2 regions of the Bacillus sp. N12A5 genome follow, and region 2 is predicted to be linked to the other one. Evidence: a T-box and tRNA genes for the amino acid it is inferred to sense, from the RefSeq annotation. Region 2 holds a T-box; the other holds one or more tRNA genes.
What was found. The T-box of region 2 lies ahead of tyrS (tyrosine--tRNA ligase). A T-box ahead of a tRNA ligase gene usually reads a tRNA of that ligase, here a tRNA-Tyr.
Positions count from the first base shown of each region.

Region 1: it has a tRNA-Tyr gene. The T-box ahead of tyrS (tyrosine--tRNA ligase) is inferred to sense a tRNA for this amino acid. The anticodon was not compared.

Region 1 covers NZ_JALAMR010000001.1:34,976-42,310, reverse strand. The annotation lists gene MOC09_RS00240 (MurR/RpiR family transcriptional regulator) at 1-340, opposite strand, end outside; gene murQ (N-acetylmuramic acid 6-phosphate etherase) at 354-1,271, opposite strand; gene MOC09_RS00230 (GNAT family N-acetyltransferase) at 1,381-1,863, opposite strand; gene MOC09_RS00225 (DUF523 domain-containing protein) at 1,876-2,274, opposite strand; tRNA gene MOC09_RS00220 (tRNA-Glu) at 2,455-2,529, shown strand; tRNA gene MOC09_RS00215 (tRNA-Val) at 2,533-2,608, shown strand; tRNA gene MOC09_RS00210 (tRNA-Thr) at 2,613-2,685, shown strand; tRNA gene MOC09_RS00205 (tRNA-Tyr) at 2,706-2,790, shown strand; tRNA gene MOC09_RS00200 (tRNA-Gln) at 2,795-2,866, shown strand; gene sigW (RNA polymerase sigma factor SigW) at 3,095-3,658, shown strand; gene rsiW (anti-sigma-W factor RsiW) at 3,672-4,298, shown strand; gene cdaA (diadenylate cyclase CdaA) at 4,459-5,280, shown strand; gene cdaR (CdaA regulatory protein CdaR) at 5,273-6,730, shown strand; gene glmM (phosphoglucosamine mutase) at 6,748-7,335, shown strand, end outside.
Region 2 covers NZ_JALAMR010000017.1:83,226-90,560, forward strand. The annotation lists gene sacX (SacY negative regulator SacX) at 1-600, shown strand, start outside; gene sacY (transcription antiterminator SacY) at 654-1,496, shown strand; gene MOC09_RS17445 (glycosyltransferase family 8 protein) at 1,548-2,408, opposite strand; gene MOC09_RS17450 (TIGR02206 family membrane protein) at 2,518-3,231, opposite strand; gene ywaE (tyrZ transcriptional regulator YwaE) at 3,380-3,895, shown strand; T-box leader at 3,890-4,101, shown strand; partial or broken gene tyrS (tyrosine--tRNA ligase) at 4,147-5,375, shown strand; gene ywaD (aminopeptidase YwaD) at 5,527-6,894, shown strand; gene ywaC (GTP pyrophosphokinase YwaC) at 6,923-7,335, opposite strand, start outside.

The DNA.
Region 1 (7,335 bases), on a different contig from region 2:
GGTCTGACGTATCCTGAATGGCTTGAATGGCATTTCCGGCCGCTTTTTCAGAAATGGAGGGCAGCGGTTCGTGGGGCGCAATGTCCCGGTAGCCTTGTAAGGAGGGCTTTGCCAGATCCCCTGCTATTCTCATTTTTAGATCTTGAAAGCCTTTTAGCCCAAGTGATTTGCAGAGTCTGATGACGGCAGCGTCACTTGAATTGGCTAAGGCGCTGATTTCACTGACAGTGCTTTCGATTGCTTTGTGGGGCTGGGTTAGGATGTAATCTGCAAGTTTACGCTCAGATGGAGGGAGCTTGTGCTTCATTGATTGGATGATTGCTAATCCGCCTGTTGCCATTCCCGGTCTCTCCTTATCTTAAATGGTAATATTCGATTGCCGTGTCTATAAAACCGTTTGCTTCATCAAGCAATGCCTTAGCCTTTTCCTGATCTGTGCTTGTTTTGAGCATGACGATTGCCGTTTTAACGTGTTGATTGGCTTGTTCTAATGTGTTTCTTGCTGTGTCGTATGAAGCGTTTGTGAGACTTTGGATGATGCTGATGGCGCGTTCTTTTAATTTTTTGTTGCTGACGTTAACGTCTACCATCAAGTTTTCGTAAACCTTGCCGATTTTGACCATGACTGCCGTGGATATCATGTTTAGAATCATTTTATGAGCGGTTGCGGCTTTCATACGTGTTGATCCTGTAATGGCCTCAGGCCCGACGACAACCTCAATGCTGTGATCCGCATCCTTACTGATGGCGGAGTTTTCATTACAGGTAAGGGCGATGGTATGTGCTCCGACTTTGCGGGCGTATGTTAGGGCGCCTGCGGCATAAGGTGTGCGTCCGCTTGCTGCAATGGCAATGACAGTGTCGTTTGGAGTGAGCTGTATGTTTTTTAGATCCTCAGCTCCGGCTTCTTCACTGTCCTCAATCCCCTCTGCTGCCTGCAAAAATGCGTTGGGGCCTCCAGCCATGATACCGATGACCTGATCTGGGTTTACGCTGTAGGTGGGAGGACATTCAACGGCATCCATCACACCGAGTCTGCCGCTAGTGCCGGCGCCTGTATATATGAGCCGGCCTCCATTTTGAAACGAGTCGCAGGCGCAATCTACGGCTATTTTGATATCGGGGAGAACCTGCTGAACGGCGGCTGCGACTTTCATATCTTCGTTGTTGATCATCTTGAGGATGCCGAGCGTGTTTGCTTTGTGGATTTCTGTTGTTTGGCTATTGCGTGATTCCGTTGTAAGACGGTGAAGATGTAATGGTTCTGACATGAGGATGCCCCCTGTTTTAACATAATATATTTCAATATTCAGTATATTCATTTCTGTTATGATATTTCAACTATGTTTTTTCGTTTTTGAAATTTTATTTCATTTGGGCCTATAAGAAATAATGAAGAATCAGCTGTTCTCCGAGAGGCCCGATTCTTCGCCGGCCTTTATCAAGGAACCCGCTTTTCATATAAAGGTGCTTTGCTCGTGAGTTTAGGTGATTGACGGCCAAGATGATTTCATCGCACCATGGAAAATAACCGCTCACAAAAGAGGGAAGCTGAAGCATTGCTTTTTTGGCATAGCCTTTTCCGTGATGCATAGCATTTAATGACAGGGAACTGAGCAGTAAAGCAAATGGGTTGTTAGAATAGGGAGCAAGCGTTTCTTTTGAAGTGTGTAAAATAAAAAAACCGACTGGCAGATCGTCTTTTAAGATGACAACCGGATACCGGTCCTGTATGCCAAGGGCCTGAGTCAGCACCTCTTTTGGGAGGGAGGTAAAGCGTTTGTCATCGTTGGTTAGCGTGAATGATTGAAGCTCCTGCAAGTGTTCAGGCCTATAGAAGGATAAAGAAATGTCTTGAGTCATGTTGTGCCCTCCTTACATTATGTCATCTAGCTGGTTTTCTGAAATAACGCGGTAGCCCGCTCGTTTTAACAGTGCGGCGGTCACTCCGCTGCCGGTGATTTTTTGGCCGGAGAATGTGCCGTTATAGATAAACCTGCTTCCGCACGATGGACTGTTTTCTTTTAATATGACGGCAGAGGCATTGATTTCTTTTGCGTAAGCTAATGTTTTCGCGGTTCCATTGAGAACATCCTCGCCGGTGCCTCCGATGATTTCCGCAGGTTCACGGGGAGTTGAGAAGCCGCCGAGAAGCTCAGGGCAAGCCATGATGGCTTTATTTTCATCGAGAAGTTTTCTGATTTTCTCTGATGCGGCATGAGAGCCGTTGTATCTGCATTCAATGCCGCCAAGGCAAGAGCTGACTAGCATCATCTTGGTTTCTCCTCTCTTGATTCGCTTGTCTCTATCATAAAAGAAATGATAAATGTTGGGGGGCTTTTTCAGTTAAAAAAGGAGTTAAAAAGTTTGAAAATAAAAAATTTAATTTTTCTCTTTACAAAGGGGTGGTAACCTGTATATAATAACTTTTGTCAGCTCGACGAGAACACAAACGGCCCGTTGGTCAAGCGGTTAAGACACCGCCCTTTCACGGCGGTAACACGGGTTCGAATCCCGTACGGGTCACCATTTGGAGGATTAGCTCAGCTGGGAGAGCATCTGCCTTACAAGCAGAGGGTCGGCGGTTCGAGCCCGTCATCCTCCACCATCTTGCCGGTGTAGCTCAATTGGTAGAGCAACTGACTTGTAATCAGTAGGTTGGGGGTTCAAGTCCTCTTGCCGGCACTCTTTTCTTACATGAATATGGAGGGGTAGCGAAGTGGCTAAACGCGGCGGACTGTAAATCCGCTCCCTCAGGGTTCGGCAGTTCGAATCTGCCCCCCTCCACCATTATTGGGCTATAGCCAAGCGGTAAGGCAACGGACTTTGACTCCGTCATGCGTTGGTTCGAATCCAGCTAGCCCAGTCACAGACACCTTTGATCAAAAGGTGTCTTTTTTTCTTTTTAAAATCATTCCAACTTCTAACTGTTCAGTCTGTATAGTAATTTTAAAAATATGTTAAGGTAGTTTATTCACGAATTACCATCTACACCCTGCCAAAAATTTGATAAACTTATTTTATAAAAAAGTTGAAACCTTTTGAAACGAAGCTCGTATACATACAGACCGGTGAAGGCAGAGGTTAGATAAATATGGAAATGATGATTAAAAAGAGAATTAAGCAAGTCAAAAAAGGCGACCAAAATGCATTTGCGGACATCGTAGATATTTACAAGGATAAAATTTATCAGCTTTGCTACCGTATGCTTGGCAATGTGCATGAGGCGGAGGATATTGCACAGGAGGCTTTCATCAGAGCGTACGTTAATATCGACAGTTTTGATATTAACCGGAAATTTTCAACTTGGCTTTATCGAATCGCAACCAATTTGACCATTGATCGCATTCGCAAAAAGAAGCCTGATTATTACCTCGATGCAGAGGTGGCTGGTACGGAAGGCTTGACGATGTATTCACAAATCGCCGCAGATGGGGTTTTGCCTGAAGATGCTGTTGTGTCGCTGGAGCTCTCTAACACGATACAGCAGAAAATTTTAAAGCTTCCTGACAAATACAGAACAGTCATCGTATTAAAGTATATTGACGAACTCTCACTAATTGAAATTGGCGAGATTCTGAACATCCCTGTGGGAACTGTAAAAACGCGGATTCACAGAGGCAGAGAGGCTCTTAGAAAACAATTAAGGGATCTTTAAGTGGGGTGATGAAATGGGCTGTCCAGAACAAATTGTGCAGCTTATGCATATGCATCTTGATGGAGATATCCCTCCAAAAGATGAACAGGTATTAAAGGAACATCTTGAGACATGCGAGAAATGCAAAAAGCATTTTTATGAGATGGAAAAATCCATAGCGCTCGTCCGGAGCACATCGCATGTTGAAGCCCCCGCGAATTTTACCGCTAACGTCATGGCGAAATTGCCTAAGGAGAAGAAAAGAGCTTCTGTGAAAAGATGGTTCAGATCCCATCCCGTTATCGCAGCTGCTGCGGTATTCATCATTTTGATGGGCGGAGGTTTTTTAAACAGCTGGCATAATGACCACAATTTCAGCGTGTCCAAGCAGCCGAATCTTGTGGTGCATAACAATACTGTGATCGTGCCTGAAGGTGAGACGGTCAAAGGTGATGTCACTGTCAAAAACGGCAAGCTGATTATTAAAGGAAAAATAGACGGGGATGTAACCGTCGTAAACGGCGAAAAGTATATGGCCTCTGCTGGACAAGTCACCGGTCAGATTGAAGAAATCAATGAGTTATTCGACTGGACATGGTACAAAATGAAGTCTGCGGGGAAAAGTGTATTTAGTGCATTAGATCCGAACGGAAAAGAGTAAAGCGTATCAGCGCTTTGCTCTTTTTTTTGCGTGCTGAAAGGGCTGGCACATTTCACTTGCTAAATCGAAATGTGGTATAATGGGCTCGCTATGTAAAGTACATATGCGTAACACGTAAAACAAACATTACGAAATGACTGAATTCTTGGAGGACGAGGAAATGGCTTTTGAGGATATCCCTTTTTTGCAGTACCTCGGCAATGCCGTTGATATTCTCCTTGTTTGGTATGTGATATATAAACTGATTATGGTGATACGCGGCACGAAAGCGGTTCAGCTGTTAAAAGGAATTGTCGTGATCGTGCTTGTCCGTATGGCCAGCCAATATTTGGGCCTCAGCACACTTCAATGGCTGATGGACCAAGCGATAACATGGGGATTTTTAGCAATTATTATTATCTTTCAGCCTGAGCTGAGAAGAGCGCTTGAACAGCTTGGCCGCGGCCGCTTTTTTTCAAGGAGCGGCACGCCTGTAGAGGAAGCGCAGCAGAAAACGATTGAGGCCATTGCAAAAGCGATTAATTATATGGCAAAACGCCGTATAGGCGCCCTGCTGACCATTGAGCGGGATACCGGAATGGGAGATTATATTGAGACCGGCATCCCATTGAATGCCAAAGTCAGCTCTGAGCTGCTGATCAATATTTTTATTCCGAACACCCCGCTTCATGACGGTGCGGTGATTATGAAGAATAATGAAATTGCCGCTGCAGCCTGTTATCTGCCGCTTTCGGAGAGCCCGTTTATTTCAAAAGAACTGGGTACGCGGCACAGAGCGGCTGTCGGCATCAGTGAAGTAACGGACAGTTTGACGATTATTGTGTCTGAAGAGACCGGCGGCGTCAGTGTGGCGAAGAACGGCGACCTTCACAGAGAGCTGACGGAAGAAGCACTGAAAGAAATGCTTGAAGCCGAGTTTAAGAAAAACACCAGAGACACTTCTTCTAACCGCTGGTATTGGAGGGGCAAGAAAAATGGATAAATTCTTAAACAACCGCTGGGCTGTGAAAATCATTGCGCTGCTTTTCGCGCTCTTGCTTTATGTGGCGGTTAACAGCAATCAAGCACCGACTCCGAAAAAACCGGGTGAATCTTTCTTTCCGACATCAACAACTGATGAAGCAACACTGACCGATATTCCGGTCAAAGCGTATTATGATGACGAAAATTACGTCGTGACAGGTGTACCGCAAACGGTAAATGTCACGATAAAAGGTTCGACAAGCGCCGTGAAAAAGGCTAGGCAGACCAAGAACTTCGAAATATATGCCGATATGGAACATTTGAAAACCGGCACACATAAGGTCGAGCTTAAGGCCAAAAATGTGTCGGATGGGCTGACAATCTCAATCAACCCGTCTGTTACGACAGTAACCATTCAAGAACGGACGACCAAAAGCTTTCCCGTAGAGGTGGAATACTACAATAAAAGCAAAATGAAAAAAGGCTATTCTCCGGAGCAGCCGATTGTCAGTCCGAAAAATGTGCAGATTACAGGATCTAAAAATGTGATCGATAATATTTCACTTGTCAAAGCTTCAGTGAACCTGGAAAACGCAGATGAAACGATTGAAAAGGAAGCGAAAGTGACTGTCTATGATAAAGATGGAAACGCGCTTCCTGTCGATGTGGAGCCCTCGGTCATCAAGATTACCGTCCCGGTGACAAGCCCGAGTAAAAAAGTGCCCTTTAAAATTGAACGGACAGGAAGCCTTCCTGACGGTGTCAGCATAGCAAATATAGAATCCAGCCCCAGCGAGGTAACAGTTTACGGCTCGCAGGATGTGTTGGATTCTCTTGAATTTATTGACGGCGTCAGCTTAGATTTAAGCAAGATCACCAAGGATTCCGATATCGAGGCAGATATCCCGCTTCCTGACGGCGTCAAAAAGATCTCGCCGTCAAAAGTGACTTTGCATATTGAAGTGGATAGTGAAGCGGATCAGAAGTTTGAGAATGTCCCTATTAAGACTGTAGGGCTGGGCAGCTCGCAAAACATTGATTTTCTTGATCCGGAAACACAAGCGATAGACGTGACAGCTAAAGGCTCTCCCGCCAACATAAAAAAACTGAAAAAATCAGATATTGAATTGTATGTGAATGTTTCAGATTTAGATGACGGTGAGCATAGCGTGAAGCTTGAAGTAAACGGACCACAGAATGTAACCTGGTCTTTGGGGCAGAAAAACGCCAAAATTAAGCTGACGTCCAAAAAAAGCAATACATCGACTAATGATAACAGCAGCAATACATCTGGAAACCAGGATGACACAGATAAGCAGCAAACAAATGATCAAGATAACAAGCAGCAAGAAGATACAACGAACACTGATAAAGACAGCAATGATCAAAAACAAGACGAAAATAAAGATCAAAACCAAGATCAGGATGAGGACGAATCCACTGCGGATTCACAATCTTCATCGGAATAAAAAGGAGCGATTATAATATGGGCAAGTATTTTGGAACAGACGGTGTAAGAGGTGTCGCCAATAGTGAGCTTACACCTGAGCTGGCCTTTAAAGTCGGACGTTTCGGCGGTTATGTGCTCACAAAAGACAAACAACGTCCAAAAGTGCTGATAGGCCGCGATACACGGATCTCCGGCCATATGCTGGAGGGAGCCCTTGTCGCCGGACTTTTATCCATTGGCGCTGAAGTCATGCGTCTGGGTGTCATTTCAACACCTGGTGTCTCCTATTTAACAAAAGCGATGGATGCAGAGGCAGGCGTCATGATTTCTGCTTCTCATAACCCAGTGCAGGATAACGGAATCAAGTTCTTCGGCGGAGACGGATTTAAGCTTTCTGATGAACAGGAGGCTGAAATTGAGCGCCTGATGGATGAACCGGAGGATAAGCTGCCAAGACCGGTCGGAGCCGATCTAGGGCTTGTAAACGACTATTTTGAAGGCGGCCAAAAATACCTGCAATTCTTAAAACAGACAGCTGATGAAGATTTCACAGGCATTCATGTGGCGCTTGACTGCGCTCATGGCGCAACTTCGTCCTTGGCAACACACCTGTTTGCTGATTTA
Region 2 (7,335 bases):
CTCGCGCTGATTGTGATGAATCCCGCCGCATCCATCATCGGCCAGATCATGACACAATCGATTGTCTATATCTATGATCACGCCGGCATTGCTGCCGGAGCCCTGTTCGGCGGCATCTACTCCACCATCGTTTTGTCCGGGTTGCATCATAGCTTTTATGCGATTGAAGCAACGCTGCTTTCCGATCCGCATGTCGGGGTGAACTTTTTAGTGCCGATATGGTCGATGGCAAATGTGGCCCAAGGCGGAGCGGGACTTGCGGTTTTCTTCAAAACGAAACAATCAAGACTGAAGAAAATTGCGCTCCCCGCTTCCCTTACCGCGTTTTTAGGCATTGTGGAGCCGATTGTATTCGGGGTCAATGTCAAACTGATCCGGCCCTTTATCGGGGCTGCCATCGGCGGGGCTATTGGAGGCGCATATGTGGTTGCGATGCATGTTGTGTCGAATTCCTACGGGCTGACAGGCATTCCGATGATTTCAATCGTGCTGCCGTTCGGCGCTGCTAATTTCGTTCATTATATGATCGGTTTTTTGATCGCGGCCGTCTCTGCTTTTATAGCTACATTGTTTCTCGGGTTTAAAGAAGAGACAGAATAACTGGATTTATTCGTTTTCATTCATAAAACGGGGGATGAAAGGACAAAAGAGCTATGAAAATTAAAAGAATCTTAAATCATAATGCTATCGTCGTAAAGGATCAAAATGAAGAGAAGATTCTCTTAGGTGCAGGAATTGCGTTCGACAAAAAGAAGAATGATATTGTCGATCCGTCAAAAATAGAAAAAACCTTTGTCAGAAAAGATACACCTGATTATAAGCAGTTCGAAGAGATTTTAGAAACATTGCCGGAAGACCATATTCAGATTTCCGAGCAAATTATCTCCCATGCCGAACAAGAGCTGAACATTAAAATCAACGAGCGTATTCATGTCGCTTTTTCAGACCATCTCTCCTTTGCAATCGAACGCCTCAGCAATGGAATGGTCATCAAAAACCCGCTGCTGAATGAGATCAAAGTCCTTTATCCGAAGGAATTCCAGATCGGCTTATGGGCCAGAGCGTTGATTCAAGATAAACTGGGGATTCACATTCCTGATGATGAAATCGGCAATATCGCCATGCATATCCACACGGCTAGAAACAATGCCGGTGACATGACGCAGACACTTGATATTACAACGATGATCCGTGATATTATCGAGATTATTGAAACTCAGCTGTCAATCAATATTGTGGAAGATACCATCTCTTATGAACGGCTTGTGACGCATCTCCGCTTTGCCATTCAACACATCAAAGCGGGCGAATCCATTTACGAGCTGGATGCAGAAATGATCGACATTATTAAAGAGAAGTTTAAGGATGCCTTCCTGTGTGCCCTAAGCATCGGCACATTTGTGAAGAAGGAATACGGGTTTGAGTTTCCTGAAAAAGAATTGTGCTATATCGCCATGCATATTCAGCGGTTTTATCAACGGTCAGTGGCGCGCTGAGGCAAACAAAAAAACGCTTTTGAGATATCAAAAGCGTTTTTTATATTCAATTTATTGGTTGATCGCCGGGTTCCCAATCGTATTCCACTTCGTATAGGACATGTAATGGAAATACTCCTCGCGATACGGATGTTTTGTATTGGAGTTCCAAGGTTTTTCTCCGCCGCAGAAGTGCACGATTGCCGGGTTTTCTCTCGTTTCATTATATTGCTTCCGCCCTAACAGAGTCGGTGGTGTTTTCAATTTTAACATGATATATGTTTGAGCGTTCCAGCGCGGATGAAGTTCATACCACTGATCATACAAGATCGCATTCAGTGCATCTTGGTCATGCAGCACAAGAAAGTCTTCGTCTGGGTGTTCATTGATAAAGTTGATGACTTTTTCTGTGATGTTTTGCTTTCTCCAAGACTCAAAATCAATAATCATGATACCTGAGTTAAAATACTTTCCTGTATCAGTGACATTCATTTCTTTCAGGCGTTCATGCTGCCCCGCATCCTCAACAGCGGCTACGGTGTATGGCGCAATGTCCAAGTCCCATAACTTCGAAATATCCTCCAAGACAAGCGCGTCACAATCGATATAAATCATTCGCTTGATGCTCTCATCCTTAATTAAGTCTGGGATTGAAATGCGGTAATACGCGGCTTTTGTAATATGGCTGCTTTCTACCGCATGCTCATACATATTGGTATCCACTTCTAAAAACTCAATCGGCACGCCGAATTTCAATGTGGTTTCTTCCAGTCTTTTTTTGTTATCAGGTTTAATTCCGCCATCTATGACGTATAATTTTACTTCTCTCTCCTGATCCATATTTGTCAATAAAGAAACGAACATCCCACCTAAATGACGAGCATAATTATCATCTGCGCATGATACGATATGCATGATTTCATCTTTCCTCAATGGTATTCATCTCCCTTTTTGTTGTACAAGTTACATACCCTTTTTCAAAAAAATAAACACGTTCTCCGACAATTTTTTAAACAGAATGTGTCATACAACAAAAAAGATGTCATTTTTTCATCATGCGATAAAGCCAGTAGAGGATGTAGAAGCTGGCAATCGTTATGGCTTCAGCCGAAGCGATATACCACGGCCACGGCCCGAGAACATCCAAGAGAGAAGAGCCTCCCGGTTTTTTCGTCAAGTACATATAATTCGCGCCAAGCCAGCGATCAAGCAGATAAATGCAGACTCCATACACATTGACAATCAGGACGGTCACCCATAAAGAGCGCTGGCTCATTCTATAAGTGCCAACCACCGCCATCAGCAGGCAGGATAAAAACACAGATCCGTGCGAAATAAAAAAGAGGATATATCGAACATGCGGAAATGAAAACATACCGAGGTCAGGTGTCAAAAGAGCCTGAATCGAGCTCCCGATGCCGACAAAATATAAGAAGACAAACAGCTTTCTGTTTTTTGTTACTAGCATAATGGCCGACAAATACACCGACAAGTCACTAAGCTGGAGAGGCAATGAAGTGCGCACAGACCACCTCCCCGTTGCGATCATCCATATTTGATAACCGATTTGCGAACCAACCAGCAGAAACACAAACAAATAGCGCAGAAATAAGCTGAGTTTAGGCCGCCTGACCAGTTCGCGGAACAGAAACAACAAAATGGCCAAAATGGCAATCACCGCTAATGTCACCACATGCTCTGCTGAAAAAAGGTGAAACGGATCTTGTTTATAGACGGATTGAACATATTTTTGCAAGATGGCACCCCCGTTTGCGGGTTTTTCTTTAGTTTGGTGTTTTTTTGTCTTTTTTTATTCACCGATATATAGGCTTGAAGTTCACATCAGACTCTGTTACAATTCGTTTCATAGCTAATGATTCAGAAACTTAAGGCAGGCTTAAACAATGAAACGTTCTCATCCACATCAGCAGCTTCGAAAAGAAGAACACGACACACTTTCTAAGCTTACACAAATGCCCATTGAGTCACTGAACCTGGAAGCCATATCGATTGCGACAAACCTGTATCGGTCTGCACAAAGGCTCCGTGTCAAAATGGAGACTGAGGTTCTTTCTTCCTATAACCTTTCTTGGACCGCTTTCTCCATTCTTTATGATCTATGGGTATGGGGAGCGCTCGAAACGAGAAAAATCGCTGAGCTGTCAGGGATATCTACAGCTACAGCAAGCAACGTGATCAAAACGCTCGAAAAAAAGGAGTTTTGCCGAAAAAGCATCGACACAAGGGATCGGCGACTCGTGTTTGTCTCTATCACCGATTCCGGCAAACAAGCGATCGAAGAACTCTACCCGGAGTTTCACAAAGGGGAAACAGAGCTCATTGCGGGAATGACGAAGGACGAACAGAAAATATTAACAGGGCTGCTTAGAAAGGTTGCTGACAATCTTCATACAACCTAAGCTTTGACGGGAATCCAGTAGCGGTTTGTCTCCCTGTTTCAGAGAGCCGGCGGAAGGTGCGAGCCGGCACACAGCAAACGTGAATTACCTCCCCGAGCTTTCTTTGTGAACCTTAGTAGCAAAGAACGGGAAACCGTTATTCGAATGAGCGGAAGACGATGTCTTCAACCAGGGTGGTACCGCGTGCATTGAGCCACGTCCCTTATCGGGATGGGCTCTTTTTTGTGTTTCAAAAAAAGGAGGAAGAACGAATGATGAAAACATTTGACCAGCTCACAGCTGCACAGCAAAAAGAAGTCGAGAGACAGCTTCAGCTATACATGACAGGCGCCCAAGAAGTCATACCGCCGGAGGAATTAAAGGCAAAGCTCGTGAAATCAATTTCGACAGGCACACCGCTAAAAATTAAGCTCGGATTAGATCCATCTGCACCGGATGTGCATCTGGGCCATACGGTGGTGTTAAACAAGCTGCGCCAATTTCAAGAAAACGGCCACATTGTCCAGCTGTTAATTGGGGATTTCACAGGAAAAATCGGTGATCCGACCGGAAAGTCAGCAGCCAGAAAGCAGCTGTCCGATGAAGAAGTTCAGCACAATGCCAAAACATACTTTGAGCAATTCGGAAAAGTACTGGATCCAGACAAAATCGAGCTTCACTACAACTCGAAATGGCTGAAGACATTGAATCTGGAGGATGTTATTGACTTGGCAGGCAAAATAACCGTAGCCCGCCTCATGGAACGCGACGATTTTGAAGAACGCATCGCCATGCAAAAGCCGATTTCTTTTACCCGCTGATGCAGGGATACGATTCCGTCGTTCTTGAAAGCGATATTGAATTAGGCGGAACAGACCAGCATTTCAATGTGCTGATGGGCCGGCATTTCCAAGAACGATACAACAAAGAAAAACAAGTCGTCATCCTTATGCCGCTCTTGGAGGGCTTAGACGGGGTTGAGAAAATGTCGAAATCGAAACACAACTACATCGGCATTGACGAACATCCAAACGACATGTACGGAAAAACGATGTCACTGCCAGACAGCCTGATGAAAAAATACATCCATTTGGCAACGGACTTAGAGCTAGAAGAGAAAAAACAGCTCGTGAAAGAATTAGAAACCGGCACCGTCCATCCGCGGGATGCCAAAATGCTTTTAGCCAAAACAATCGTCCGAATGTATCACGGAGCGGAAGCCGCTGAGACTGCCGAACAATCGTTTAAAACCGTCTTTCAGGAAAACAGCCTTCCTGATGATATTCCGGCTGTCCAATGGGAAGGCGAGAAAACAATCTCGATTGTCGATCTGCTCGTTACATTGAAGCTCCTCTCTTCGAAGAGCGAGGCACGCCGCATGATTCAAAACGGGGGTATCCGCATCGACGGAGAGAAAATAACAGATGTTCACGCCAATGCAGAAATAAAGGAGAATATGATTATCCAAGTCGGCAAACGCAAGTTTTTAAAGCTCCTATAGCCTAATATCCCAAAACGCTTATGACTCTTCATTCATAAGCGTTTTTTTGCAGGTATAAAGCACTGTCTTTTCAAAAACGCTCTTCATTTTGCAGGAAATTCCTTTAGCATCCCGAAATATTCTCCATCCATACATTAGGGGAGGGTTTTTGATGAAAAAGCTTTTGACTGTAATGACGATGGCCGTTTTAACTGCCGGAACGGTTCTCTTGCCGGCACAGAGTGTCACCCCTGCCGCGCGCGCTGTACAAATATCAGATAGCGAGAGAGAGCTCCCATTCAAAGCCAATCGCGCGTACTCCACCATTTCTCAGCTAAGTGAAGCCATCGGCCCTAGAATAGCCGGAACTGCCGCTGAAAAAAAGAGCGCTCTATTGATCGCCTCATCCTTGAGAAAATTAAACCTTGATGTGAAGGTTCAGCGGTTTGGTATTCCTGACCGGCTTGAGGGAACGCTGTCTTCAGAAGGGCGCGATATTCTTCTTCGGGCGGCATCCGGCTCAGCCCCGACTGAAGAACAAGGGCTGACGGCCCCGCTTTTCAATGCTGGTTTGGGATATCCAAAGGACTTTACCGCTGACGCCAAGGGCAAAATCGCCTTGATATCCAGAGGAGACCTTACATTTTATGAGAAAGCAAAAAATGCCGAGGCCGCCGGTGCGAAGGCTGTCATCATCTATAACAACAAAGAAAGCCTCGTGCCTGTGACGCCAAACCTATCGGGAAATAAAGCCGGCATTCCTGTTGTCGGAATTAAGAAAGAAGACGGTGAAACCCTTACCCAGCAAAAAGAAGCCACCTTAAAACTAAAAGCATTCACAAACCAAACCTCCCAGAACATCATCGGAATCAAAAAACCAAAGAATATCAAACATCCAGACATTGTGTATGTGACAGCCCATTACGATAGTGTTCCTTTTTCGCCCGGAGCAAATGACAATGGCTCAGGAACCTCTGTCATGCTGGAAATGGCGCGCGTCTTAAAAAGCGTTCCATCTGATAAAGAAATCCGCTTTATCGCTTTCGGCGCTGAAGAGCTCGGCCTGCTTGGCTCCTCTCATTATGTAGATCATCTACCGGAAAAAGAGCTGAAACGAAGCGAAGTGAACTTCAATTTAGACATGGTAGGCACAAGCTGGGAGCGTGCGTCTGAGCTGTATGTCAACACATTGGACGGCCAATCGAACGATGTTTGGGAATCCAGCCATACGGCTGCTGAAACAATTGGGTTTGACAGCCTGTCTCTGACACAAGGAGGATCATCAGATCATGTGCCGTTCCACGAAGCCGGCATTGATTCCGCCAACTTTATTTGGGGAGACCCGGAAACCGAAGAAGTTGAGCCGTGGTACCATACCCCTGAAGACTCAATCGAACATATCAGCAAAGACCGCCTCCAGCAGGCCGGCGATCTTGTGACAGCCGCTGTCTATCAAGCTGTGAAAAAAGAAAAGAAACCGAAAGCCCATCAGAAACAAATGAAGGCTAAAGCCTCCGACATTTATGAAGATATCAAATAAAAAAGACGGCACTTGGGTGCCGTCTTTTCTAATCCACTTCTTTCTTAATCCCCAGCATTTTTTCATCTAAATAATGGGCGATCTCCGCGGCTTCCTTCAGCTCATCTGTTAATTGCTTAGGAACGTCATTGTTCAATTTATAGTAAATTTTATGTTCAAGGCTCGCCCAGAAATCCATCGCAATCGTCCGGATCTGAATTTCTGCTTTGACGTATTCCACACGGTTCGTTAAATTCACAGGCATCTCGATGATTAAGTGCAGGCTGCGGTAGCCGTTCGGTTTTGGCGTCTGGATATAATCCTTCACCTTTACAATTCTCAAATCCTCATGCTGCTTCAACACATTCACGACATTATAAATGTCAGAAATAAAGGAACAAATGATGCGCACGCCGGCAATATCGTTGATGTGCTCCTTCATTTCCTTCGTCGTAATCTCGC